2 regions of the Serratia proteamaculans genome follow, and region 2 is predicted to be linked to the other one. Evidence: predicted binding sites of a transcription regulator. Region 2 holds the regulator's gene; the other holds the start of a gene.

What was found. The regulator PhoB, encoded in region 2, activates phosphate uptake and scavenging genes when phosphate is short. The targets are predictions, from matches to a motif close to CTGTCATAAAACTGNCNNAT.
Positions count from the first base shown of each region.
Region 1: a site for PhoB is predicted at 8,121-8,140, ahead of glpT (glycerol-3-phosphate transporter). Genes of this name have one in related genera too.

Region 1 covers NZ_OX461105.1:190,729-200,945, forward strand. Annotated here, with positions in the region: gene pldA (phospholipase A) at 1-33, shown strand, start outside; gene recQ (ATP-dependent DNA helicase RecQ) at 82-1,914, shown strand; gene rhtC (threonine export protein RhtC) at 1,927-2,553, shown strand; gene rhtB (homoserine/homoserine lactone efflux protein) at 2,606-3,226, opposite strand; gene pldB (lysophospholipase L2) at 3,446-4,483, shown strand; gene yigL (sugar/pyridoxal phosphate phosphatase YigL) at 4,495-5,295, shown strand; gene glpQ (glycerophosphodiester phosphodiesterase) at 5,448-6,527, opposite strand; gene glpT (glycerol-3-phosphate transporter) at 6,611-7,966, opposite strand; gene glpA (anaerobic glycerol-3-phosphate dehydrogenase subunit A) at 8,332-9,975, shown strand; gene glpB (glycerol-3-phosphate dehydrogenase subunit GlpB) at 9,965-10,217, shown strand, end outside.
Region 2 covers NZ_OX461105.1:1,075,190-1,085,406, reverse strand. Annotated here, with positions in the region: gene QOT07_RS05035 (mechanosensitive ion channel family protein) at 1-956, shown strand, start outside; gene QOT07_RS05030 (hypothetical protein) at 1,088-1,351, shown strand; gene QOT07_RS05025 (HigA family addiction module antitoxin) at 1,579-1,866, shown strand; gene proY (proline-specific permease ProY) at 1,924-3,330, opposite strand; gene brnQ (branched-chain amino acid transport system II carrier protein) at 3,402-4,721, opposite strand; gene QOT07_RS05010 (cobalamin-independent methionine synthase II family protein) at 5,168-6,274, opposite strand; gene QOT07_RS05005 (PstS family phosphate ABC transporter substrate-binding protein) at 6,486-7,424, opposite strand; gene phoR (phosphate regulon sensor histidine kinase PhoR) at 7,440-8,756, opposite strand; gene phoB (phosphate response regulator transcription factor PhoB) at 8,781-9,470, opposite strand; gene sbcD (exonuclease subunit SbcD) at 9,672-10,217, shown strand, end outside.

The DNA of each region.
Region 1 (10,217 bases), 880 kb from region 2:
GGCGTTGGTGTCATGCTTAACGATATTATGTAGTCCGGCCGTCATCAAGGCGTCGCTATACAGCAAAAAATGGGGAAGTGTGTGTCAACCGCAGCAGTGATAAACAAAGAGTTGCTGGCCGAACAGGTATTACGCGATACCTTCGGCTACCAGCAATTCCGACCGGGTCAACAAACGATTATCAACACGGCGATCGGTGGGCAGGATTGCCTGGTTGTCATGCCGACCGGCGGCGGTAAATCGTTGTGCTACCAAATCCCGGCGCTGGTGATGGATGGCCTGACGTTAGTGGTTTCCCCTTTGATCTCGCTGATGAAAGATCAGGTCGATCAACTGCTGGCCTATGGCGTCGCCGCCGCCTGCTATAACTCGACGCAAACGCGCGAGCAGCAGCTCGAGGTAATGGCGGGCTGTCGCAGTGGCCAGATCAAAATGCTGTATATCGCCCCCGAGCGGCTGATGATGGACAGTTTCCTCGATCAGCTCGGTGGCAATCCGCCGGCCTTGCTGGCGGTGGATGAGGCGCACTGTATTTCGCAGTGGGGCCACGATTTCCGTCCCGAATACCGCGCATTGGGGTTGTTGAAGCAACGCTTCCCGAATATGCCGGTGATCGCCCTGACCGCCACCGCCGATGAATCCACCCGTGGCGACATCGTACGCCTGCTGGCGCTGCAGGATCCGCTGGTGCAGGTCAGCAGCTTTGACCGCCCCAATATCCGCTATACGCTGGTGGAGAAGTTTAAACCGCTCGACCAACTGTGGCGCTTCGTGCAGGACCAACGTGGCAAGAGCGGCATTATTTACTGCAACAGCCGCGCCAAGGTAGAAGACACTACGGCACGTCTGCAAAGCCGCGGGCTGAGCGTGGGGGCCTACCATGCCGGGCTGGATAACGACCGCCGTGCGCAGGTACAGGAAGCGTTCCAGCGCGACGATTTGCAGGTGGTGGTTGCCACCGTCGCTTTTGGTATGGGCATTAACAAACCCAACGTGCGCTTTGTGGTGCACTTTGATATCCCGCGCAATATCGAATCTTACTATCAGGAAACCGGCCGCGCCGGTCGTGATGGCTTACCGGCCGAAGCGATCCTGCTGTATGACCCGGCTGATATGGCCTGGCTGCGCCGCTGTCTGGAAGAGAAACCCGCCGGACAGCAACTGGATATAGAGCGCCACAAGCTGAACGCCATGGGCGCTTTTGCTGAAGCGCAAACCTGCCGCCGCCTGGTGCTGCTCAACTATTTTGGCGAAGGCAAACACCAAAACTGCGGCAACTGCGATATCTGTCTGGATCCCCCCAAGCGTTACGATGGGCTGGAAGATGCGCGCAAGGCGCTGTCCTGCGTGTACCGTGTCGGCCAGCGTTTCGGACTGGGATATATTGTCGAAGTGCTGCGTGGTTCCAATAATCAGCGCATCCGTGAATACGGGCACGAGAAACTGCCGGTTTACGGCATCGGCCGTGAGCAAACCACCGAGCACTGGACCAGCGTATTGCGTCAGTTGATCCACCTGGGCTTTATCACCCAGAACATCGCCATGCACTCGGCGCTACAATTGACCGAGTCTGCGCGGCCGGTGCTGCGTGGCGAGCTGGAGCTGCAACTGGCTGTGCCGCGTATCCAGAGCCTGAAGGCGCGCAGCAGTGCCAACCAGAAATCCTACGGCGGCAATTACGATCGCAAGCTGTTTGCCAAACTGCGCAAGCTGCGTAAATCGATTGCCGACGAAGAAAACATCCCGCCTTACGTGGTGTTTAACGACGCCACACTGCTGGAAATGGCGGAACAGATGCCTATCAAGGCCGGTGACCTGTTGAGCGTTAACGGTGTCGGTCAGCGCAAGCTGGAGCGTTTTGGCGCTCCGTTTATGGCGATGATCCGCGATCACCTCGATAATGATGAAAATTAAGGGCAATAAATCATGCTGATGCTGTTTCTGACCGTGGCGCTGGTGCACCTGATTGCGCTGATGAGCCCGGGGCCGGACTTCTTTTTTGTTTCGCAAACCGCCGCCAGTCGCTCACGCCGTGAGGCGATGATGGGCGTGATGGGCATTTCACTGGGTATCGTGGTGTGGGCGGGCGTAGCGTTGATGGGCCTGCACCTGATCCTGCAAAAAATGGCCTGGCTGCATCAGATTATCATGGTCGGCGGTGGGATCTACCTGTGCTGGATGGGTTGGCAACTGCTGCGTTCCGCGCGTTCCCAAAATGCACAGTCGGAGCCTGCGCCAGAGGTGAAAGTGGCCTTGCCGAAGCCTGGGCGCAGCTTTATCCGTGGCTTTCTGACCAACCTATCGAACCCCAAGGCAGTTATCTATTTCGGCAGCGTGTTTTCACTGTTTGTGGGTGACGACGTTGGTGCCGGCGCACGCTGGGGCTTGTTCCTGCTGATCATTGCCGAGACCTTTGTCTGGTTCAGCCTGGTGGCGGTGGTGTTTGCATTACCGACCATGCGTCGTGGCTATCAGCGACTGGCTAAGTGGATCGACGGGCTGGCGGGCATGCTGTTTACCGGTTTCGGTTTACACCTTATTTTTACCCGCTAATCACTGCCACAGAAAATTTGAAGGCCGAACAGTCATGTTCGGCCTTTTTGCTTTATGCCTTGCGTGCCGTAGCCAGCAACCCGGCCACCAGAATAAACAGCGAACCGAAGATGCGGTTCAGCAACTGCATTTGGCGCGGTGTTTTCAGCCAGCCGGCAATGCGAGTGGCCAGGGTGGCGTAACCAATCATCACGAAAATATCCACCACCACAGTCGTGACGCCGAGCACCAGGTACTGTTCGGCCTGCGGCTGGTTGGGCAAGATAAACTGCGGGAACAGCGCGGCCAAAAACACGATGCTCTTCGGATTGGTCAAATTGACCAGGATAGCGCGGCGGAACAGGCGACGGCGCGGCATTGTCCCCGCCAGCGTATGCAAGTCCAGCGAACCTGCTGCACGCCACTGTTGAATGCCCAGCCATACCAGATAGGCGGCACCGAACCATTTCAGCATTTCAAACGCCAGCAGCGACTGTGACACCAGCGCGCCCAGACCGATGCCCACCAGCACGATATGCAGGCTCAGCCCGACCTGCAGGCCGGCAATGGATGCCGCTGCGCCGCGATAACCGTGGCTGATACCGGTGCTCATGGTGTTGATCGCCCCTGAACCGGGTGACAGGCTGAGGATAAGAGTTGTCAGAAGATAGGTTAACCACCAGTCCAAGGTCATTGAGGTACTCCCTGAAAGTGCCAATATGTGCCAAAATAGCCTCTATCCGGCGTCTTTCAAGCTGCAGCGTTGTTACCTGCACTCGTGCACCCCAGTCACTTACCGGAGTAAGCTCCTGGGGATGAACGAGCTGGGCGCCTAGCTGCAACTTGAAATCCATCGGATATAGTAATATTTATCACATTTTTATAGGCTCTACCTCCAGCTAAAAGGCATGTGATGACGTCGTTTACTCTCAGCACTAATGACTGGTTAACGCGTGAAAAGCAGTTTGCTGCTTTCGCCACGGGACCGCTGCTGGACTTTTGGCGGCAGCGTGAGGAGGGCGAGTTCAATGGCGTGGGTGGCGTGCCCATCCGTTTCGTGCGCTTCAGTTCTGCCCGCCATCAGCGAGTGGTGGTGATCAGCCCCGGTCGTATCGAAAGTTACATTAAATATCCTGAGGTTGCCTACGATCTGTTCCATTGCGGCTATGACGTGATGATCCTGGATCACCGCGGGCAAGGCCGTTCCGGTCGTTTGCTGGCTGATACGCACCGTGGTCATGTGATAAACTTTGCCGATTACGTCGACGATTTCGCCCAGTTTTATCAGCAGGAGGTGGTGCCGCACGGTTACCGGCAACACTTTGCGTTGGCCCACTCGATGGGCGGTGCAATTCTGGCACAGTTTCTGGCTCGTCAGCCGCAGGCCTTTGACGCCGCGGCGTTTTGCGCGCCAATGTTCGGCATTTATTTACCGATGCCGGGCTGGATGGCCAACCGCATTCTGAACTGGACGGAGAAGCACCCGGCGGTACGCGATTACTATGCGATAGGCACCGGTCAGTGGAGGCCGCTGCCCTATGTGGTCAACGTGTTGACCCACAGCCGTGAACGCTATCGTCGCTGTTTACGCTATTACGCCGATTATCCCGAGCTACAGGTGGGCGGGCCAACCTACCACTGGGTACGGGAAAGCCTTCAGGCCGGGCGAGAAATCATCGCCCAGGCGGCTAAAATTACCACGCCGCTATTATTATTGCAGGCCGGTGAGGATCGGGTGGTCGACAACCGTTCCCATCAGGCTTTTTGTCAGGCATTGTCAGACGCGGGCCATCCCTGTGAAGGGGGAAAACCGCAGGTTATCGAAGGTGCACGGCATGAGATCCTGTTTGAGCGGGACGCGATGCGCGCCGAAGCATTGAACGCAATCCTGCGTTTCTTTGCTCAACATTTAGGTGGTACCCCAACCGCCGACCACACCATTAGAGGTTAGAAATTACCGCTATGTATCACGTCGTCGCTTCCGATTTAGATGGCACGCTGCTATCACCCGACCACACTCTGTCACCTTACGCCAAAGAGACGTTGAAGCTGCTGACCCAGCGCGGCGTGCATTTTGTCTTTGCTACCGGCCGTCATCACATCGACGTTGCGCAGATCCGCGATAACCTCGATATCAGCGCCTTTATGATCACCTCCAACGGCGCTCGCGTGCACAATACCGACGGTGAGCTGATTTTCAGCCACAACCTGGCCGAAGACATCGCCCGCGATCTCTACGGTATGCTGCATAACGATCCGGACATCACCACCAACGTTTACCGTAATGACGACTGGTTCATTAACCGCGAAAGCCCGGAACAGAAAGAGTTCTTCCGCGAATCTGTTTTCCAGTACCAATTGTTCGAGCCGGGCCTGCTGGAAACCGACGGCGTGTGCAAGGTGTACTTCACCTGTGAAGATCATGAAAAGCTGCTGCCGCTGGAAGATGCCATCAATGCGCGTTGGGGCGATCGGGTTAACGTCAGTTTCTCGTTCCCAACCTGTCTGGAAGTGATGGCGGGTGGCGTATCAAAAGGCCACGCGCTGGAAGAAGTGGCCAAGATCATCGGATATACGCTGAAAGAGTGCATTGCCTTCGGTGACGGTATGAATGATCTGGAAATGCTGTCGATGGCCGGCAAAGGCTGCATCATGCGCGACGCGCATCAGCGTCTGAAGGACAAGCTGCCGGAACTGGAAGTGATTGGCTCCAACGTCGACGATGCGGTGCCGCACTACCTGCGCAAGATGTTCATCGCCTGATATACCCTTTGTCTTTCGCGCCGCAGCGTTGTTGGCTACGCGCGTTTACCCCAGTCACTTACTTGAGTAAGCTCCTGGGGATTCACGTGCTTGCCGTCTAGCTGCAACGCGAAATCCATTGGGTATCAATTAACGATAAGGGCACCTTGCAATTACTTGTGCTGGCCCTGCTTTTGCAGGAATTGCACACCTTTGTCAGGGAAGTCGGTGAACACGCCGTCAACGCCTGCCTGGTTGTAAATCACGTCATACAGTTGATTCACGTCGGTGACGTAGTTCGGCAGTGCATCGGCACGGATGGTGAAGGGGTGTACCGCCAGCTTATTGGCATGGGCTTCTTTCACCATGTCGGTCAGCACCACCTTGCCCGGCTTGGATTTCTCTGCCACGACCAGCATATGGTAGTCCGGCCCGATGCCATCGGCGTACTGGGCAATCTGCTTCATCGCACCCGGTTTGAACATCCAGTCATAGTCGTATTCCACCCACTTGCCGTCGGCCTTCTGCTCATAGGTTTCCTGCCATTTGTTATAGGCGATCAGCTGGATCAGCTTCAGATCCATGCCCATCTTCGGCTCCAGCTCGGTTTTAATCCGCTTCAGCTCGTTGGCGTCAAAGCATTGCAGATAAACGTTGTCGCCCTTGCCGGTATAACCGTACTGCTTCAGCACCGCCAGCACTTTGCTGGAAATATCCTTGCCTTCCTGCTTGTGGAACCACGGCGCTTTGATTTCCGGGTAAATACCGATGTTTTTGCCGGTTGAATGGTTCAGCCCCTGCACAAACTCGATCTCTTCCTGGAAGGTATGGACGCGGAAGTCGGATTTGCCCATCGGGAAACGGCCAGGGTAGCCCTGCACTTTTTTACCGTTTTCGATCTCAAAGCCTTCGGTGAACTTCAACGATTTGATTTCTGCCAGCGTAAAGTCGATGGCGTAATAGCGGCCGTCCTTACGGGCGCGGTCCGGGAAGCGTTCGGCTACGTCGGTGACGCGATCGAGATAGTGGTCATGCAAAACCACCAGCTCGTTGTCCTTGGTCATCACCAGATCCTGCTCGAGGAAGTCCGCACCCTGCGCGTAGGCCATGGCCTTCGCCGGCAGAGTGTGTTCCGGCAGATAACCGCTGGCACCCCGGTGGGCGATCACCACCTTGTCGGCGGCCTGTGCGGCGCTGACCATTGAGGTGGCCAGGATAATCCCTGTCAGCAGGGCTTTGACTTGAGTCCGCATTCTGTTGTTCTCCATGTTGTAGGGGCAGGGGTAGTAAAAAGGCCGCAGCGCGGCCTTTAAATAATGCGAAAGTTGTATGACGCTTAACCGCGTTTGTTGGCAGCGATTTCCGCGTGGTGTTTTTTCTCGCTCAGCATGGTCAACAACAGCAACAATACTGCGCCGACGCTGCCGCCAATCATCACCATAAAGCCACCGTCCCAACCGAAGTAGTCAACGGTGTAGCCGACAATGGCGCTGGCTGCGACCGAACCGCCCAGATAACCGAACAGACCGGTAAAGCCCGCAGCGGTACCGGCCGCTTTCTTCGGCGCCAGTTCCAGTGCGTGCAGACCGATCAACATTACCGGGCCGTAAATCAGGAAACCGATGGTGATCATACAGGCCATATCGATGCCAGGGTTACCGACCGGGTTGAGCCAGTAAACCACGGTAGCGATGGTCACCAGGGTCATAAAGAACACGCCGGTGGCGCCACGGTTGCCCTTGAACACCTTGTCCGACATCCAGCCACACAGTAGGGTGCCCGGGATACCGGCATATTCGTACAGGAAATAGGCCCAGGAAGACTTATCCAGCGAGAAGTGCTTCACTTCTTTCAGGTAGGTCGGTGACCAGTCCAGGATGCCGTAACGCAGCAGGTAAACGAACACGTTGGCCACGGCGATGTACCACAGCAGCTTGTTCGGCAGGATGTACTGCATGAAGATTTGCTTGGCGGTCAGCTCTTCTTCCGCTTTCTCGCTGTAGTCGTCCGGATAATCGTTTTTGTATTCTTCAATCGGCGGCAGGCCACAGGATTGCGGGGTGTCACGCATCAATGCGAAGGCGATCAGGGCCACCAGAATGGCACCGAAGGCCGGCATATACAGTGCAGCGTGCCAGTCGTTGAACCAGGCCATGCCCAGCAGGAACAGCAATGGCGGCAGACCGCCACCCACGTTATGGGCGCAGTTCCAGACCGAAACAATGCCGCCGCGCTCTTTCTGCGACCACCAGTGCACCATGGTACGGCCACATGGCGGCCAGCCCATACCCTGGAACCAACCGCACAGGAACAGCAGCACGAACATCACCGCAATGCTCGAAGTCGCCCATGGCACGAAGCCCATGAACAGCATCACTGCGGCAGCCAGGATCAGGCCGGCGGGCAGGAACACCCGGGGGTTGGAGCGGTCAGAAACCGACCCCATGATGAATTTGGAAAAACCATAGGCGATGGAAATACCGGACAGCGCGAAACCGAGGTCACCGCGGCTGAAGCCCTGGTCGATCAAATAAGGCATGGCCAGGGTGAAGTTCTTGCGCACCAGGTAGTAGGCGGCATAACCGAAGAAAATCCCCATAAAAATTTGCCAGCGCAATTTACGGTACAGCGGGTCGACTTTGTCGACCGGCACACGGGAAATGTGTGCTGCCGGCTTAAAAATACTCAACATGAGCGCCTCCGATGGCTTTATCTAGTTATCACATCAATATGACCTTTTACGTTCATTTGATGATTGAGCGGATATCGAATGTGGTGTTTTTTTGTTCCATAACGAGCGTCATCCTAGTCAAATCAGCCTGGTGTCGCTGTGATGAATGGCGCAATTGTTACACTTTTATGAAACACCGGCGGATTTTGAGCGATTCGTTAACGTTATGAAATAGAAAAACGCCCAAAAATCGTGATTATGATCACATTCATGGTTTTTTGTGGACATTTGGTTTTCGTTTATAGTTCGTTATTGTTCCTTATCAAACAAAGACCCCAATGACTGTGGCTCAATAGGCCAATAATCACGGATCCTGAGAGAGCCTCATGAGCAGTCATTCACCGGATAACGAAACGGATGTGATCATCATTGGCGGCGGTGCGACCGGAGCGGGCATTGCTCGTGACTGTGCGCGTCGTGGCCTGCGTTGCATACTGCTGGAGCGCCACGATATCGCCACCGGTGCCACCGGCCGTAACCACGGTCTGCTGCACAGCGGAGCACGCTATGCGGTGACCGACGGTGAGTCGGCGCGCGAATGCATAGAAGAGAACCAAATCCTCAAGCGCATTGCGCATCACTGCATCGAGCGTACCGATGGGCTGTTTATCACGCTGCCGCAGGATTCGCTGGCCTACCAACAACAGTTTATTGTCTCCTGCCACAGCGCTGGTATCAAAGCCGAAGCAATTGACCCGCAGTTGGCGCTGCGCCTGGAGCCGGCCGCCAACCCGGCGCTGATCGGTGCGGTGCGGGTGCCGGACGGCACTGTCGACCCCTTCCGTCTGACCGCCGCCAATATGCTCGATGCCCGTGAGCACGGTGCGCAGATCCTCACTTATCATCAGGTGGTCGGTTTACTTCGCGCGGGCGATCGCGTAACCGGCGTGCGCGTTTTCGACCATCAATCGGCACGCCACTACGATATTCACGCCGAGGTGGTGGTCAACGCGGCCGGTATCTGGGGCCAGCAGATTGCGGAATATGCCGATCTGCGCATTCGTATGTTCCCGGCCAAGGGCGCTCTGCTGATCCTCGGCCATCGCATCAATAACATGGTGATCAACCGCTGCCGCAAACCGGCGGATGCCGACATTTTGGTGCCGGGCGACACCATTTCGGTGATTGGCACCACCTCCACCCACATTGATTATGACCAGATCGACAACATGCTGGTGACGCCGCAGGAAGTGGACATTCTGATCCGTGAGGGGGCGCTGTTGGCGCCGGAACTGGCTCAGACCCGTATTCTGCGTGCCTATGCCGGTGTGCGGCCGCTGGTGGCCAGCGATGACGACCCCAGCGGTCGCAATGTCAGCCGTGGCATCGTGCTGCTCGATCATGCCAGTCGCGACGGGCTGGAAGGCTTTATCACCATTACCGGCGGCAAGTTGATGACCTACCGGCTGATGGCGCAATGGGCGACCGATAAAGTGTGTGAAAAGCTTGGGTTAGACAGCCCCTGTACCACCGCGCAGGAAGCCTTGCCCGGCTCCCGTCAGTCGGCGGAAGAGACGGTGCGCAGCGTGGTTTCCCTGCCTGCCAGCATTCGTGGTTCGGCGGTGTATCGCCACGGCGATCGTGCCAGTCAGGTACCGGCCGGCGATCGGCTGGATAACAGCCTGGTGTGTGAATGTGAAGCGGTCACCGCCGGTGAAGTGCGCTATGCGGTTAACTCCCTTACCGTCAATAACCTGGTCGATCTGCGCCGCCGTACCCGTGTCGGCATGGGCACCTGCCAGGGAGAACTCTGCGCCTGCCGTGCCGCCGGGTTGCTGACGCGTTTTAACGTCACCACCCCGCAGCAGTCGATCGATCAGCTATCGCATTTCCTCAACGAACGTTGGAAAGGAGTAAGGCCGATCGCCTGGGGTGATGCATTGCGTGAAAGTGAATTTACCAGTTGGGTTTACCAGGGATTGTGCGGGCTCGATGCCCGGGGGGAACAGGAGGCCGATGATGCGATTTGACGTAGTGGTGATTGGCGGCGGCCTGGCGGGCATGACCTGTGCCATTCGGCTGGCGGAACAGGGTAAGCGTTGCGCCGTGGTCAGCTCAGGCCAAAGCGCGCTCTATTTTTCATCCGGATCGCTGGATCTGCTGGCGCAGCTACCCGACGGCACCCCGGTAACCTCACCCCTGGCGGCAATGCCGGCGCTTGCGCTACAGGCGCCACGGCATCCTTATGCGCTAATAGGTGCCGAACGGGTGG
Region 2 (10,217 bases):
AGGTGTGGATCATGGGCTTCGCCCTGCTGTCGTTATTTTCCCTGCTGGATACGCTGTTGGCGATGCTGCGCCAAAGCCCGATTTCAAACCAGTTGCCGTTGCGCGGGATTTTCCAGGGGCTGAAGCTGGTCGCGGCCATTCTGATTGGCATCATGATCGTCTCCCTGCTGATGGGTAAGTCACCCCTGCTGCTGCTCAGCGGCCTGGGTGCGATGACCGCCGTACTGATGTTGGTGTTTAAAGATCCGATCCTCGGTCTGGTGGCCGGCATTCAGCTTTCCGCCAACGATATGTTGACCATTGGCGACTGGCTGGAGATGCCGAAATACGGCGCGGACGGTGCGGTCACCGACATCGGCCTGACCACGGTAAAAGTACGCAACTGGGATAATACCGTCACCACCATCCCGACCTACGCGCTGATCTCCGACTCCTTTAAGAACTGGCGCTCAATGTCCGAATCCGGCGGACGTCGCATCAAGCGCAGCATCAATATCGACACCACCAGCGTGCATTTCTTGTCGGATGAAGAGCAGCAACGGCTGAACCGCAACCCGCTGCTGCAACGCTATCTGAACGATAAAACGCAGGAGTTAAGCCAACATAACCAGCAGATTGCCGTCGATCTCAGTTCCCCTCTCAACGGCCGCCGCCTGACCAACCTCGGTACGTTGCGCGCTTATCTGGTGGCATATCTGCGCGCCCACCCGAATATTCATCAGAATATGACGCTGATGGTGCGCCAGCTGGCACCGCTGCCGGAAGGATTGCCACTGGAGATTTACGCCTTCACCAACACCACGGTCTGGGCTGAATACGAAAGTATTCAATCGGATATTTTTGACCATATTCTGGCGGTGATTAATGAATTCGATCTGCGGGTGCACCAAACGCCAACTGGCAACGACATGCGCAGCATGCTTAGCCAAATGCGACAAACGGCGGAGATTTCCTGACGCAGGCTGACGTAACTGTTTCAGCCGGTAATGACTATCAACCCAGGGGCAACGGATGTCTCGGCCCGCTTTTCTTTCGGCCTAAAAACAGCGTTAATGCATTGATTATCGCTCGCTGAAGGAAAAGAGGATTGCTGAAACCATTACGCCACCGGCTGTTCGCCCTGTTGGCCGCCCTGATGTTTGTCGGCTGCTTGCACAATGCTTCTGTGGACGAAAGCCGTATGAGCCAAACCTTGCAGCCGGCACTGAGTACCCTGAGCCGCAACATGCAGGATATCCGCGAGATGCTGGCGCGCGCAGCAGGTGAAGAGAAGGAAGACCAGTTGAATGACGGCAGCCTGCGCATCGAAGCCCGAGCTTCCGGCGACGATGAGCCCGAGGAAAAACGTTAAACGTCATTGGTTGAAAATAAATCACAATCGTTGCGCCCTGCTCAGCAGTTGATTATGGTTCGAAGGTGACGTTTATACCCTATAGCTTTCAAGTTGCAGCTAGGCGCCAAGCTCGCTCATCCCCAGGCGCTTACTCGAGTAAGTAACTGGGGTGAGCGAGTGCAGGTAACAACGCTGCGGCTTGAAAGATGACGGGTCTATATCGTTAACTATGAGGATTACCATTAATGACTCAAATGTTTAACCCGCCGCATCCCGGAGAGCTGATAAAAGAAACCATGGAGACATTAAACCTCAGCGCTCGTGGTCTGGCTAAAGCGCTGGACGTAGCGCCATCAACGGTACAGCGCCTTATTACCGGCAAATCAGATATTTCCCCAGAGATGGCTATCCGTTTGTCGATAGTCATTGGCAGTTCAGAACGGGTATGGATGGGAATGCAGGATGCTTACGACCTTTGGCACGCCAGGCAAACTATCGATGTATCAAAACTACGTAAGCTGGATTTTGCGTAACGGGCACGATTGAACTTACGATAAAAAAACACCGGCGCATGGCCGGTGTTTTTATTTTTAATCCTGCTGCTGCGCCAGCACCGCCAGCTTCTTCTGGTGGTTAAGCTTGAAGTAGTAACCCGCCAGCAACACCACGACCCAGACCAGACCGGCGTACAGTGATACGCGGGTGGTTGGGAAGTAGCCAATCAGACCGATGATAAACACCAGGAAGATGATCGCCACCACCGAGGTAAATACGCCGCCGCGCAGCGGGAAGGCCAGGTTTTTCACCTGCTCTTTGCTCAGGCTGCGACGGAAGGCAATCTGTGAGAACAGGATCATGATCCATACCCACACGGTGGCGAAGGTCGCCAGAGACGCAATCACCAGGAACACGTTTTCCGGCATGATGTAGTTGAGATACACCGCCAGCAGCAGTGCCAGCATCATCACCACTACCGTGACCCACGGAATACCGCGTTTGGAGACCTTGCTGAATATCTTCGGCGCGTGGCCCTGTTCGGCCATGCCGTGCAGCATGCGGCCAACGCCAAATACATCGCTGTTAATCGCGGACAGTGACGCGGTAATCACCACAAAGTTAAGGATACCCGCCGCCACGGTAATGCCCATGTGCTGGAAGGTCAGCACGAACGGACTGCCGCTAGTGCCCACCTGGTTCCACGGGTAAATCGACATGATGACGAACAGCGTACCGACGTAGAACACCAGGATACGCCAGGGTACTGAGTTGATGGCCTTGGGAATCGAGGTTTTCGGATCCTTGGCTTCGCCGGCGGTGATACCGATAATTTCGATACCGCCGTAGGCAAACATCACCAACTGCAGCGACAGGATCATGCCGATAAAGCCGTTACTGAAGAAGCCGCCGTTAGACCACAGGTTATGGATACCGGTCGGCTGACCGCCGTTGCCAATCCCCCAAATGATGATGCCGATACCGGCAGCAATCATGATGATGATGGTGGCCACTTTAAAGAACGAGAACCAGAACTCCAGCTCACCGAACACCTTCACGCTCATCAGGTTAATGGCACCAATCACCAGCACCACGCTCAGCACCCAAATCCAGTGCGGTACCTCAGGGAACCAGACGCCCATATAGATACCAAAGGCGGTCACATCGGCAATGGCGACAATCAGGATCTCAAAACAGTAGGTCCAGCCGGTGATATAGCCGGCCATCGGGCCAAGGTAGTCCTGCGCGTAGCGTGAAAACGAACTGGCCTGCGGGTTGTTGACCGACATCTCACCCAGCGCACGCATGATGATAAAGGCGACGATGCCGCCAATCAGGTACGCCAGCAAAACGCTTGGACCGGCCATTTTAATCGCGTCCGCCGAGCCGTAGAACAGACCGGTGCCGATAGCCGAACCCAGAGCCATAAAGCGAATGTGACGCGTGCTGAGACCGCGTTTCAGCTTATTGGCCGCGGGGGCGGCGGGTGACTGTTGTTGCATGAAAATAACCCGTGGTTTTTAAACGTAAAAAAGCCACGGACAAGTCCGTGGCCCAAAATTTAGCCGGGGGATCAGGAGTGCGCGGTCACTTCGGAGCGCGTACAAACCCGGTCATAAATCGCGACCAGCACCAGCATCAACAGCGACGGCGGCAACCATGCCAGTCCCTGATCCGCCAATGGCAGGTGATTGGTCCACTCCGGCAAGAAGTGCTGGAAGGTAGACGCTTTCACCGCGTCAAGGATACCAAACAACAGGCTGACTAACATCACCGGCGCAATGATACGCGGTGCGCTGTTCCACCAACGCAGGGTGAAACTCAGCACCACCAGCACGATGCACGGCGGATAAATCGCGGTCAGCACCGGGATGGAGATCTGGATCAGATGGCTCAGGCCCAGGTTGGAAACCAGCATCGAGAACAGCCCAAGGATGAACACCAGCGTCTTGTAAGAGAACGGCAGGTATTGGGCAAAGAACTCGGCACAGGCGCAAGTCAGGCCGACCGCAGTTACCATACAGGCGATGAAGATCAGCGCCGCCAGGAAGAAGCTGCCCAGCCCACCGAAAGTATTCTGTACGTAAGCATGCAGGATCACCGCGCCGTTGGTTGCATCAGGCACCAATACGCCGCTGCCGGAACCCAGCTTGAACAGGCTCAGGTAAACCAGCGTCAGGCCCACACCGGCGATCAATCCCGCCAGAATGGTGTAACGCGTCAGCAATTTGGCATCCTTCACGCCACGGGAACGCGCGGCGTTAACAATGACGATGCCGAATACCAGCGCACCCAGCGTATCCATGGTCAGATAGCCGTTAACGAAGCCGGTAGAGAATGGAACGTTCTGATAAATCTCGGTCGCCGGAATTGGCGTACCTGCAGGCCAGGCCAGCGCGGCGATGCCGAGCGCGCCCAGCGCAACAATTTTCAGCGGTGCCAATACGTGACCCACGGTATCGAGCAGGCGGCCCGGATACAGAGAAATGGCGATCACCAGGGCGAAGTACACCAGGCTGTAAATAAACAGCGGCATGGCGCCATCACCGGTCAGCGGTGCAATCCCCACTTCGAAGGAGACGGTCGCGGTACGCGGGGTAGCGAACAGCGGGCCAACAGCCAGATAACAGACGGTCGCCAGCAGCAGACCGGCGCGGCGGCCAATCGGCGTGCTCAGGGCGTCAATACCGCCACCGACGCGTGCCAGCGCAATCACGGTCATCACCGGCAGACCGACAGCGGTGATCAGGAAGCCGATAGCTGCGGTCCAGACGTGATCACCGGACTGTAAACCGACCATCGGCGGGAAAATGATATTCCCGGCGCCGACGAATAAGGCAAAGGTCATAAAACCCAATGCGATAATATCTTTTGACGTTAAACGATGACTCATACGATGTCGTGTTGCCTGTTCAAATGAAAAAAAGTGCCCGATACGTGGTGGCGTTATGCCCCACCCGGTTGCCGGCTTGCCATTTCATCGCGAGACCAATAAGAGCAGAAAACGCATAACGTCCGGCGTTTTGTCCTTATTCGAAAGTGACCACTCATGATGATGGGCAGAGTTTTAAGAGTTATAAATGGAGGTTTAGTCCGACAACGGAGGCTAAGTTAAACGTTTATAGCGTTGAAAGGCAAGGCGCATGACAAAAAGCAGAGTTATAGACCAGATAATCTTTCAGGGCCAGTCGATCATAGTGGCTATCAATAAATATACAATACATGATTTGTATCATTTTTGAGCGACACATTCACAAAACGTGAAGCCTAAAGCGAATGACCGCGCGAAAACGCCAATAAACAGCCAATTTCCGCGCGGTCTGGACGGGATTTTCGCCGCTACCAAACCTGTCGGGCAATGTTCACCACGCTTTGCAGTTTATTCCACTGCTGTGATTCACTCAGGCTGTTGCCCTCTTCGGTCGAGGCAAAACCGCACTGGGTGCTGAGGCAAAGTTGGCGGCGATCGACAAATTGCGCAGCCTCCTCAAGACGCTGTTTCACCTGTTCAGGATTTTCCAGCTCGCCGTTTTTGGTGGTGATCAACCCCAGCACCACCTGCTGTTTACCCGGTTTGATAAAACGTAACGGCTCGAACCCGCCGGAGCGCTCATTGTCGTACTCCAGGAAGAAGGCATCGATATTCACCTGACCAAACAAGATCTCCGCCACCGGCTCATAGCCGCCTTCGGAGATCCAGGTGGAGCGGAAATTGCCGCGGCAAACGTGTAAACCAATGATCAGATCGTCCGGCTTGTCGGCGATCGCTGCATTCAACACATCCGCGTAAATACGCGCCAGACGATCAGGATCTTCTCCGCGCTCGCGGATCTGCCGCCGTTGATCGTCCGAGCACAGATAGGCCCAAACGGTGTCATCCAGTTGCAGGTAGCGGCAGCCGGCGTCATAAAACGCCTTGATCGCGTCGCGGTAGGTCTGCGCCAGATCGTCAAAATAGGCGTTCTGATCCGGGTAAACCTGGCTGTCTATGGCCTTGCGCCCGCCGCGAAAGTGCAGCACGCTCGGGCTGGGAATGGTCATTTTCGGCACCGCATCACCGGCGGTCGCCTTCAGGAAGCGAAAATCTGCCAGCATCGGGTGCTGCGGGTTAAAACCCAGCTTGCCGACCACCTTGATACTGCGCGCCCGGGTTTGCACGCCGTTGAACTGGATCCCCTGCTCCGCGTCATAACCCTCCACGCCGTCCAGCCCTTCCAGAAAATCAAAATGCCACCACGCCCGACGAAATTCGCCGTCGGTCACCACCGCCAGGCCAAGATCTTTCTGTTTGGCCACCGCCAGACGGATCTGCTCGTCTTCAACCGCACGCAGTTGGTCAGCATTAATTTCATCCCGCTGGAACTGTTGGCGAGCAGTTTTCAGCGCCTCAGGGCGCAACAGGCTGCCGACAACGTCAGCGTGAAAAGCGTGATTGCAATCGCACATATTTATGACTCCCGGTGGCAGGCAAAAGATCGGGCCTTTGCCTCAGTAATTTACGGTGTGAACTATTACGCTGGGTTACGATAGACATCCAGACGTCTAGAAATCCAATAAACAGCATGCTGTCATATCGACTGCCGGGCAGCAATAGAAGAAATTTCATCGGTAGTGAGAGAAATTCATGTTGGGCGCGTGGCCGCACCCCGGGAGAAGTTTATTTCAGGCCTAATGCCAGGCGGGTTTTCTTCAGGGTGGCCGACGGCAGCGGCAGATAGCCGTCGTGGTTCACCAGGTTTTGTCCGGTATCGGACAGCACGCGATCGAGAAATGCGGCGGTCAGCGGCTCCAACGGCTGGTTGGGGGCTTTGTTGATGTAAATGTACAGATAGCGTGACAGCGGGTAGCTGCCGTTGCGCACGTTGGTGTCATTGGGGATGACATAGTTTTCGCCGGACTCCGCCAGGGGCAACAGCCGCACGCCGCTGGCACGAAAACCGATGCTGGCGTAGCCGATACTGTTCAACGAACCGGCCACCGCCTGTACCACCGAGGCCGAGCCGGGCAATTCATTGACCCGTGGCATAAAGTCACCACCACACAGCGCACGCAGTTTGAAATAGCCGTAGGTACCGGATGCCGAATTGCGACCAAAGCGCTGTAGAGTGCGCTGCTGCCAATCGCCGCTCAGCCCCAGTTCTCCCCAGCGCGTCAACGGTCGGTTTTCGCCACAGCGTAGAGTCGCGGAGAAAATCCGGTCAAGCTGTTGCAGGTTAAGACCACGCAGCGGGTTGTCCTGATGCACCAGCACCACCAGCGCATCCACCGCAACCGGTACTGCCAGCGGTGCATAGCCATAACGGTGTTCGAAAGCCGACACCTCCGCCGCTTTCATCGGGCGGCTCATGGGGCCAAGCTGCGCGGCACCTGCCGCCAATGCGGTAGGCGCGGTCGAGGAACCTGCGGCCTGGATCTGCAAATTAACGTTGGGGTAATGCTGACTGAAGTCCTGCGCCCACAGCGCCATCAGATTGGCCAGCGTATCGGAACCGACGCTCGACAGGTTGCCGGACAGCATGCCATCCGGCTGCGCTAACGCGCCACGGCTCGCCAGCAGCGCCAGGCAAAGCAACAGCCCTCGGGTCATTCGGTTCATACCAGCCTCTCCGCGTTAATTTTTCACCGCATTCTCTGACAAAGCTGCGGGAACAATCAACCGGTTAGGCAAGGTAAAGATGAATCGGGTGCCGATGCCCTGCTCACTGAGGATCTCCAGCCGCGCGTCGTGGTGGCTGAGAGCATGCTTGACGATCGCCAGCCCCAACCCACTGCCGCCGGTCTGGCGTGAACGGGCCTTGTCGACGCGATAGAAGCGTTCGGTCAGGCGCGGAATATGCTCGGCAGCGATGCCCGGCCCATTATCACTGACCTGGAACTGCGCTCCATTTGGCGTCTGCTGCCAGCTCACCTCAATATTGGTGCCGTTCGGCGTATGATTGACGGCGTTATACACCAGGTTTGATACCGCACTGCGCAGTTGGTCGTCGTTACCGAAGACCTTGAGCTGCTCGTTCACCCGGAAAGTAATCTCATGGTTGCCCCCGCTCAGCGACTGAGCTTCGCGTTGCAGCACCCGTAGCATCAGCGGGATATCGACCCGTTCGTTCATTTCGACATTAGGCGCTGCCTCAATCCGCGACAGCGTCAGCAACTGCTTGACCAGCCCGTCCATTCGTCGGGTCTGCTCCTGCATGGTGCCCAGCGCCTTGCCGCGCAGCGAGCCATCCAGCTCTTCGTCGCTCATCATCTCCAGATAGCCCTGCAACACCGTCAACGGAGTGCGAAGCTCGTGGCTGACGTTAGCGAAGAAGTTGCGTCGCGCACCTTCCAGTTGGCGCATCTGGGTGACATCACGCGCCACCATCAGCAACTGCCCTTCGGAATAAGGCATCACACGAAATTCGACGTAATGTTCATTGTTCAACTGCAAGGTTAACGGCCGGGAGAACTCCTGCTGTTGCAGATAGTGGCTGAACTCCGGGTAACGCAGCAGGTTAAGGATGTGCTGACCATTGTCTTCCGGCCAGCGGAAACCCAACAGATGCTGCGCCAAACCGTTACACCAGAAGATATTGCCTTCGACGGTGGTCATCACCACCGCATCGGGCAGCGATTCCGCCCCGCTGCGGAAACGTTTGATCAACAGCGCCAGCTCACGACGCCGGCGACGGTTGCGCTGCTGCATCTGGTACAGGCCGTAAAACAGCGGTTCCCAGCTCCAGCGGCCAGGGGGGGGCGTCATGCTGCGATCGACCCATAGCCAGTGGGAAAGTTTGAGTTGGTTGTAGAAATTCCATACCAGCGCCGCCAGCACGGAGGCCAGCAGCAGCCAGGGCAGATAGCCGAAAATCAGCCCCAGCAGTAAGGCAGGCAGGCAGAAAAGGGCCAGCTCCAGGGCCAGCCTCTTCCAGGATAGACGTTCTAGCACGGCATATTCTCCAGCGCGGCGCGATCAGTAGCGCGTTGAGAATCGGTAGCCGGTGCCCCGAACGGTTTGAACCATTTTGTCATGACCACTGGTCTCTAACGCCTTACGGAGTCGACGGATATGCACGTCAACGGTGCGGTCTTCCACATAAACGTTAGTGCCCCAGACGTGATTAAGCAACTGCTCGCGGCTATAAACACGCTCAGGATGGGTCATAAAGAAGTGCAGTAATTTGAACTCGGTCGGCCCCATATCCAGCGCCTGTTCGTTGGCCATCACCCGGTGTGAAGAAGGATCCAGGCTCAGCCCTTGCATTTCAATCACTTCTTCCACCGCCATCGGTGAAATACGGCGCATGACCGCCTTGATGCGTGCCACCAGTTCCTTTGGCGAGAAGGGTTTGGTGATGTAATCATCCGCCCCGACTTCCAGACCACGTACCCGGTCTTCTTCTTCACCGCGGGCAGTCAGCATCATCACCGGAATATCTCGGGTCAGCGCTTCACGCTTCATATGTTTGATAAACTGAATGCCGGAGCCTCCGGGTAACATCCAGTCGAGCAACACTAAATCAGGGAACGGCTCAGACAGGCGCGTCACTGCGCTGTCATAATCCTCAGCTTCCAACGGTTGGTAACCATTCTGTTCCAACACAAAGCACACCATCTCACGGATCGGCGCTTCGTCTTCCACCACCAGTATGCGTCTTGCCATCGTCAATCCTGCCAATGTGTTAGCGATCACAGTTGATTGCGGTCGCCATTATGCGTCAGTTTTGTGACAGATTTATGAAATAAATAGCCATGAAAAAACCTGCCTGTTGTAGGCAGTAAGCATAGCGATTATTTCTAGTCACGCAGAAACATCATATTCCCTTTATAATCCCTGCCATTACTCTATCGCCCTGGGAGTGTCATGCGCCTGATCCACACCTCTGACTGGCATCTTGGCCAGTATTTTTTCACCAAAAGCCGCGCCGCCGAACATCAGGCTTTTCTGCGCTGGTTGATCGAGCAGATCGAACAACAGCAGGTGGATGCGCTGATCGTCGCCGGGGATCTGTTCGATACCGGCTCGCCGCCAAGTTATGCCCGCGAGCTGTATAACCGTTTTGTAGTCGAGCTGCAGCGCACCGGCTGCCAATTGGTGGTGTTGGGCGGCAATCACGACTCTGTGGCAACCTTAAATGAATCGCGTGAATTGCTTTCCTGCCTGAATACCACCGTGATTGCCAACGCACAGAGCGAAACCGAACAGCAAATCCTGGTGCTGAATCAGCGCGACGGCCAGCCGGGCGCGGTGCTGTGCGCCATCCCGTTCCTGCGCCCGCGCGATTTGCTCACCAGCCGCGCCGGAGAATCCGGGGTACAAAAACAGCAGGCGCTGCAAGAGGCCATCGCCGACCATTATCAAACGCTGTATCAGGCGGCCTGTGCACGCCGTGACGCGCTGGGCTTGCCC